DNA from 2 places in the Brotonthovivens ammoniilytica genome. Region 2 is predicted to be linked to the other one. Evidence: predicted binding sites of a transcription regulator. Region 2 holds the regulator's gene; the other holds the start of a gene.

What was found. The regulator HrcA, encoded in region 2, represses chaperone genes, less so after heat shock. The targets are predictions, from matches to a motif close to TGTTAGCACTCNNNNNNNNNGAGTGCTAACA.
Region 1: the regulator HrcA is predicted to act here: its motif matches at 2,228-2,258, upstream of groES (co-chaperone GroES).

Annotation. Positions count from the first base shown of each region.
Region 1 covers NZ_JAOQJQ010000001.1:197,780-201,997, reverse strand. Annotated here, with positions in the region: gene groL (chaperonin GroEL) at 216-1,841, opposite strand; gene groES (co-chaperone GroES) at 1,899-2,183, opposite strand; gene OCV88_RS00915 (Cof-type HAD-IIB family hydrolase) at 2,463-3,239, opposite strand; gene OCV88_RS00910 (CPBP family intramembrane glutamic endopeptidase) at 3,326-4,099, opposite strand; gene OCV88_RS00905 (HAD hydrolase-like protein) at 4,143-4,218, opposite strand, start outside.
Region 2 covers NZ_JAOQJQ010000007.1:36,813-41,030, reverse strand. Annotated here, with positions in the region: gene hemW (radical SAM family heme chaperone HemW) at 1-973, shown strand, start outside; gene OCV88_RS13940 (HAD family hydrolase) at 975-1,616, shown strand; gene hrcA (heat-inducible transcriptional repressor HrcA) at 1,885-2,925, shown strand; gene grpE (nucleotide exchange factor GrpE) at 2,944-3,582, shown strand; gene dnaK (molecular chaperone DnaK) at 3,621-4,218, shown strand, end outside.

The DNA of each region.
Region 1 (4,218 bases), on a different contig from region 2:
CGATGCTTATCTCGCGTTCAAAGAACGCTCGATACCGTGTAACCATGGTATACTGCCACGACTTACGCGACGCTTATCTCGCGTTCAAAGAACGCTCGATGCCGCATGACTACGTCATACGAAAACAAAAGAAAGGGAAATCCCCCTCATGAGAGTGAACTCTCTGATGGGGATTTCCCTTTCTTTTATTTTGTGCGTCGCTGGTTTTTTACCGATTACATCATGCCCATGCCTGGTGCTCCGCCTGCCGGCATTGGAGGTACTGGTTCTTTGATGTCTGCTACTACTGATTCTGTTGTTAATAAGGTAGATGCTACACTTGTTGCATTCTGTAATGCACTTCTTGTAACTTTTACCGGATCCAGGATACCCTGTTCTACCATGTCTACATATACTTCTTTTGCTGCGTCAAATCCAACGCCCGGTTCTGATTCACGCACTTTGTTGATAATCACTGCGCCTTCTAATCCTGCATTGGCTGTAATATAGTAAAGAGGTGATTCTAGTGCTTTTAAAATAACGTTAGCGCCTGTTTTTTCGTCGCCTTCTAATGTTTCTGCAAGTTTTGCTACTGCTTTCTGTGCATGGATATATGCAGAACCGCCGCCTGCGATGATTCCTTCTTCTACTGCTGCTCTTGTTGCTGCAAGTGCATCTTCCATACGGAGTTTGCTTTCTTTCATTTCTGCTTCTGTTGCTGCTCCCACACGGATAACTGCTACACCGCCTGCCAGTTTTGCAAGTCTTTCCTGTAATTTTTCACGGTCAAAATCAGATGTTGTCTCTTCAATCTGTCCTCTGATCTGAGCTATTCTTGCAGAGATGGAGTCTTTAGAACCTTCACCGTCTACGATAACAGTTGTTTCTTTCTGAACTTTTACGGATTTTGCACGTCCTAACATTTCAATAGTAGCTTCTTTTAATTCAAGACCTACTTCTTCGGAGATTACCTGACCGCCTGTTAAGATAGCGATATCCTGAAGCATTTCTTTTCTTCTGTCACCATAACCCGGAGCTTTTACGCCGACTACACTGAATGTTCCACGCAATTTGTTTACGATTAAGGTAGTAAGCGCTTCGCCTTCAATATCTTCTGCAATGATTAACAGTTTTTTGCCGGACTGTACAATCTGCTCTAATAATGGAAGAATCTCCTGAATGCTGCTGATTTTTTTATCTGTAATCAGAATATACGGATCATCTAATACTGCTTCCATTTTATCCATATCAGTTGCCATATATGCTGAAATATATCCGCGGTCAAACTGCATACCTTCTACAAGGTCAAGCTCTGTCTGCATTGTTTTGGATTCTTCAATTGTAATAACACCGTCATTGGAAACTTTTTCCATTGCATCTGCAACCATGTTTCCTACTTCTTCATCCCCTGCAGAAATTGCAGCTACTTTTGCAATGTGATTTTTTCCGTTTACTTTCTGGCTCATATCAGCGATTGCTGTAACAGCTGCTTCTGTGGCTTTTTTCATTCCTCTTCTCATTACGATTGGGTTTGCCCCTGCTGCCAGGTTTTTCATTCCTTCTTTAATCATAGCCTGTGCGAGAACAGTAGCTGTTGTTGTACCGTCGCCTGCTACATCATTTGTCTTTGTAGCTGCTTCTTTTACAAGCTGAGCTCCCATATTTTCAAAAGCGTCTTCCAGCTCGATTTCTTTTGCAATTGTAACACCATCATTTGTAATTAACGGAGCTCCAAAGGATTTATCCAGTACAACATTTCTTCCTTTTGGTCCCAATGTAACTCTGACTGTGTCTGCTAATTTATCAACGCCTGCTTCTAAAGCCGCTCTGGCTTCTGATCCATATTTTAATTCTTTTGCCATTTTATAGCCTCCTAATGAAATTTCAAAATATTATATTTGTATAAATTCAAACCTGGATTATTCAACGATTGCAAGGATATCGTTCTGTTTTACAATAATATACTCTTCACCATCTAATTTTACTTCATTTCCGGCATATTTGGAGTAAATTACTTTGTCGCCCTCTTTCACCTGCATTGTAACTTCTTTTCCGTCTACAACACCGCCGGGACCAACTGCCACTACTTCTGCTTCCTGGGGCTTTTCCTGTGAAGCGCTTGTAAGGATAATTCCTGATTTTGTAGTTTCCTCAGCCTCACACTGTTTTAATACAACTCTGTCACCTAAAGGTACTAATTTCATAATAATTCCTCCTTGATTCGAATTTGTCTCTCATCACTTCTGTTTATTAGCACTCACTTTTCACGAGTGCTAACCGTTGAACCTATAATAGTTTTTTTACCACTTTTGTGCAAACAGATTATATTCGGTTTTTTGGCATTTATTCTATTTATTTCTTTTATTTACTCTTTTAATCTCTTGTTTCCTCATTTTTTTATTTTTCTATGCAAAAATAACCTCCGGGCCTGTACAAACAGCAGACTCTCTTTCCAGTCTATGCAGCAATCTTTCTTTTTAGTACTAAATCAGCCCAAAATGTTCCAGGGCATGATAAATCCCGTCCTGATGAATATCATCTGTAATGTAATCTGCCGCTTCTTTTGCAGCCTCTGTACCATTTCCCATGGCAATCCCGCAGGCTGCATATTCCAGCATATCTCTGTCATTAATGCTGTCGCCAAATGCAACGGTATCATCCCGTGAAATACCAAGGGCTTCACAAACCTTCTGAATACCCTTTGCTTTGGAAAAACCCTTTGGAACAAGCTCCATCACCCATTTCCCATGACACAGCATTTGATAATCATCCTTCAAAAGATGCTCTGCCCGCTCAACATCCGCTCCCGGAATCATAACGGTAAGCTTGCTGGCCCTCCACTGATCTTCATTCCCGGTGAGAGGTTTTACAAACTCCCCAAGGGTCTCCTGAATATATCGTCCATAGGGATTGGCAGCAACTTCAGGATCCATAAACATATACGTCTCCCCCTCCATCAAAATGGGCATTCTGCATTCTTTTAAAATCCTCACGGTTTTTATCAGCGTCTCTTTTTCAATTTCATGGCAGAACAGACGCTCCCCCCGATATACAATCTGGGTGCCGCATCCACCTAGAATACCGTCAAACCCCAGGCCAAGCAGCTTCTCATCTCTGATCAAAGCTTTCGTTCTCCCACTGCATAAAAAAGACAGATGCCCCTTTTCCCGAAGTCTTAACACCGCCTCTTTTGTGCTTTCAGGTATCCGGTTTTCCCTGTCCCACAGCGTTCCGTCTATATCAAAAAATATCGCTGCCATTCTCATTCCCTCACTTTCTTTTGTTAACCATTCTTTTATCTATCTTTTTATCACACTTCTTGTCTGATAAAGTGATTTTAAAGTATTCAAACTGTTTTCCTGCTTTTTAAATATTTTTTTAACTGCTTCCATAAAAGCAGAAGGCAGATAGCTGCAGATGCCGATGAAATCAGGATCATAGCCGTATTCTCACTGCCATAATACCTGTACAGCCCCGTAAGATGCAGTACAACACTGATTGTATTCACCAGAGCATGGGCAAGGACCGCCATCAAAAGCTTTCCGGTCCGATGATATAAAAATGCAAATAAAAGTCCCAAAATACCGGCGTAAAATCCCTGAAGAGGATTCATATGCAGCAGCCCAAACACAAATGCCGATAAAAATACCCCCGGCCAGAACCCTGCAATTTTTTTCAGCCCCTGAAAAACAACACCTCTGTATAAAAATTCCTCCGCCGCAGGTCCTGTGATACAGGCCGCAAGTACAATAAAAACCGGCCGGTCTGAATACATCAGCGTCTCTGTACTCTGCCAGGAGGGAAACAGCTCCTGAAGGAACGATACCGACAGAAAATCATTCAGCACAACAGATGCGCAGACACAAATCACAATCCAGATCAGTGCCTCTCCTGTTCCCGGCGCCGCCTTTTGTTTAAAAAAAGAAAACATTCCCCGCCGGTAACATACCAGAAGCACCGCCAGACCTAAAACATTAGCCCCGGTCTGAGCAAGCATGGCATGTTCGCTGCCTGTGCCAGGGCCCAGCTGGGTAACAGCGGTATAAACTCCGGTTGTAACCAGGGCATAGCATAGTATGCTGATAAACATTCCTTTTACAATTGTAAATTTATCCTTCATCTGCATGATCTCCATTCAGATTTTTCATTTTAGAAGCAATCTGTTAGTTTTTATTTATATATCCTTCTGCCTCTTCAATGGAATCAAATACTGCTGCCGGTTCATATTCACAGAAATCC
Region 2 (4,218 bases):
CGGAACGCCGTCGATTCTTCCCACGGGAGATATCAGAGGAATCCTGGATTGTCTGAGAGAAAATTTTTTTCTGGACCGGGAAGCTGAGATAACGGTTGAGTGTAATCCGGGAACCCTGGATGCCGGGAAACTGAAAAGTTATAAACATGCAGGGGTAAACCGGCTGAGCATGGGACTGCAGTCAGCTGAAAATAAGGAGCTGAAGCTCCTTGGAAGAATCCATACGTATGAAGATTTTCTGGAAAGTTTTGACTGTGCAAGAAAATGCGGATTTCATAATATTAATGTAGATCTTATGTCGGCCCTTCCAAGGCAGACATTGCAAAGCTGGGAGCGGACTCTTAAAAAAGTGGTTTCTTTAAAACCGGAGCATATTTCCGCTTACAGTCTGATCATTGAGGAAGGTACGCCATTTTATAAAATATATGGCTATGATGATGAGACCAGACAAAAGGGCGGACAGCCTTTGTTTCTGCCCACAGAAGAAGAGGAGCGGGAAATGTACCGTTTTACAAGAGAATTTTTGGCTGAGAAGGGATATGAACGGTATGAAATATCCAATTATGCCAAACCCGGCAGACAGTGTATCCATAATATAGGATACTGGAACCGGACAGATTACCTAGGCCTTGGAATCGGTGCATCTTCTCTGATTGATAACTGCAGGTTTGCCAATGAGGGCAGTCTTTCTTCCTATTTAGATGGCACCATTGGGGAAGAGGAACCTCAGAAACTGACCAAACAGGAACAGATGGAAGAATTTATGTTTCTGGGGCTGCGTTTGATGCAGGGAGTTTCCGGGGCGGATTTTTTGAAACATTTTTCCGTCAGCCTTAAAAATGTTTATGGTGAAGTGCTTCAAAAGCTTGAGGGAGAGCGGCTGCTAGAAGAGCACCAGGGAATGATTCGTCTTACGGAACAGGGAATTGATATCAGCAACTATGTATTTTCACAGTTTTTAATGGAAGAGTAATATGATAAAAGCAGTATTATTTGATATGGACGGTGTGGTGCTGGATACGGAAAAACTGTATACCAGGTTTTGGAATGTGGCTATTGAGGAATGCGGGTATTCGGTGACCTTAGAACAGCTGCTGCATTTAAGGAGTCTGGGGATAGAATATGCCCCTGCTTATTTTAAAGAGATTCTAGGAACTGATAAGGACGCTGAAAAAATCCGGATGGTCCGCAGGAAGAGAATGAAGGAATATACAGATAAATATGGAATAGAAGCAAAGCCCGGCGTTGGTGAAACTGTCAGCCGGCTGAACAAAATGGGAATAAAAACAGCAATTGCCACTGCCAGTGACAAAACCCGGGCGGAAGAATTTTTAAAGCAGACAGGGGTATATTCGCTGTTTGACCGGATTTTGACTACTTCTATGGTAAAGCATGGGAAACCCCAGCCGGATATTTATCTGTCAGCCTGTGAACAGCTTGGGATTGCTCCAGAGGAGGCCATGGCTGTGGAGGATTCGGATAACGGAGCGCTATCTGCCATTCGGGCAGGATGCAGAACTGTCGTTGTTGTAGATCTGGCTTTGCCCAAAGAAGAGATTGTACCAATGCTGTATGGTGTTGCCCAGACACTGCCTGAAATTTTAAATTATTTATAGTATATTAATAGGAACAGGAATCCGAAAAAGCCGGGTTCTTGTTTTATTATAGGAAAGTTTCCAAACTTCCTGACAGCATAAGCATACACTTTGGGTGGCGGCGGGTACTGGTGCAAAGTGCAGTCGTCTATCGTATAGTTAAATCACTGAGAAAATTTTAAAACTTTAAAAAATAGTGTTGACAATGCTATTTGTTGGTGCTACATTATGTACAGAACATATTAGCACTCTAATTTAATGAGTGCTAACAAGAACAGGGAGGTCCGGAATGAATGAATTGGATGAAAGAAAAACAAAAATTTTGAATGCAATTATCCGGACATATCTGCAGACCGGGGAGCCGGTTGGGTCTAGAACCATTTCAAAATATTCGGATCTGAGTTTGAGTTCAGCTACCATTCGAAATGAAATGTCTGATTTAGAAGAGTTAGGATACATTGTACAGCCCCACACATCTGCCGGCAGGGTTCCCTCTGACAAAGGTTATCGTTTTTATGTAGATAATCTGATGCTGGAAAAGGAGCGGGAAGTTACAGAGATGAAAGCCTTTGTGATTGAGCGCACCGAGAAGATGGAGCAGGTGTTGAAGCAGGTGGCCAAAATGCTGGCGGCAAATACTAATTATGCCACAATGATTTCTGCGCCTCAGGTTCACAGTGGAAAAGTGAAATTTATCCAGCTTTCAGCTGTGGATGAGACACAGGTTCTAGCGGTGATTGTTCTTGACAATAATATTGTGAAAAACCGGATGATTCAGATAGATGAGCTCCTTGATAACGAGGCGATGTTAAAGCTGAATATTTTATTAAACAGCAGCTTGAACGGTCTGATGCTGGAACAGATTAATCTGGCTACGATTTCCAGATTAAAAGAACAGGCCGGCATCCACAGCCATATCGTCAATGATATTCTGGACGCAGTGGCTGAGGCCATACGGGAGGATGAGGAGCTAGAAGTATATACCAGCGGAGCAACCAACATCTTTAAGTATCCGGAGTTAAGCGATTCTCAGAAGGCAAGCGAGCTGATTTCCGCATTTGAGGAAAAACAGGAACTGAAAGATTTCCTTGCGGAAACGATGTCAGGTGAGGAAAATACAGGGATACAGATATATATTGGAAATGAAAGCCCCATTCAGAAAATGCGTGACTGCAGTGTAGTTACCGCTACCTATGAATTGGGAGAAGGAATCCAGGGAACCATCGGTATTGTAGGACCGAAGCGGATGGATTATGAGAATGTGGTAGATAATCTAAAAACTCTGAAAGTTCAGCTGGATGAAATGTTTAAAAAATCGAAGGATGAGTAGACGGAAAGGAGAAGTCCGATGGCAATGAATGAACAGAATCTGGAAACAGAGGAAGTAAAAGACAACATGCAGGAAGAAGCTGCCGGCTGTGAGACAAAAGAAGAAGCGTGTGCACAGGCCGATACACAAGATGCAGCACAGGAAGCTGTGAAAGAAGAGGAAACAGAACAAGGGGATAAAAAAGAAAGAAAATTCCGTAAAGATAAAAAAGAAAAAAAGGATAAAAAAGATCTTCAGATTGAAGAACTTACAGATAAAGTGAAGCGTCAGATGGCAGAGTTTGATAACTTCCGTAAAAGAACAGAAAAAGAAAAATCCCAGATGTTTGAGACCGGTGCCAGAAATATCATTGAAAAGATTCTGCCGGTTGTAGATAACTTTGAAAGAGGTCTTGCTGCTGTACCGGAGGAAGAAAAAGAGAATCCATTTATAGATGGTATGGAAAAGATTTACAAACAGATGATGACGGTTTTAGAAGAAGCCGGGGTCTCAGTGATTGAGACAGAGGGAAAAGAATTTGATCCGAATCTTCACAATGCGGTAATGCATATTGATGATGAAAACTTCGGTGAAAATATAATTGCTGAAGAATTCCAGAAAGGTTATATGTATCGGGATTCTGTCGTAAGACACAGCATGGTTAAGGTTGCCAACTAATTTAAAGATAGAATTGATTGAAACAGGAGGAATTTATTATGAGTAAAATCATTGGTATTGACTTAGGAACAACAAACAGCTGCGTAGCAGTTATGGAAGGCGGTAAACCGGTAGTTATCGCAAATACAGAAGGTGCAAGAACAACACCATCCGTAGTAGCATTTACAAAAACAGGTGAAAGACTGGTAGGTGAGCCGGCAAAACGTCAGGCTGTAACAAACGCAGAGAAAACAATCTCATCCATCAAAAGAGAGATGGGTACAGATTACAAAAAAGAGATTGAAGGAAAGAAGTATTCTCCTCAGGAAATCTCTGCAATGATTCTTCAGAAATTAAAAGCAGATGCAGAGAATTATCTTGGAGAAAAAGTATCAGAGGCAGTTATTACTGTTCCTGCATATTTTAACGATGCTCAGCGTCAGGCTACAAAAGACGCAGGTAAAATTGCCGGACTGGAAGTAAAACGTATTATCAACGAGCCTACAGCAGCAGCCCTTGCATATGGACTGGACAATGAAAAAGAACAGAAAATCATGGTTTATGACTTAGGCGGCGGTACCTTCGATGTTTCTATTATTGAAATCGGCGAGGGTGTAATCGAAGTATTATCCACATCCGGTGATAATAAACTGGGCG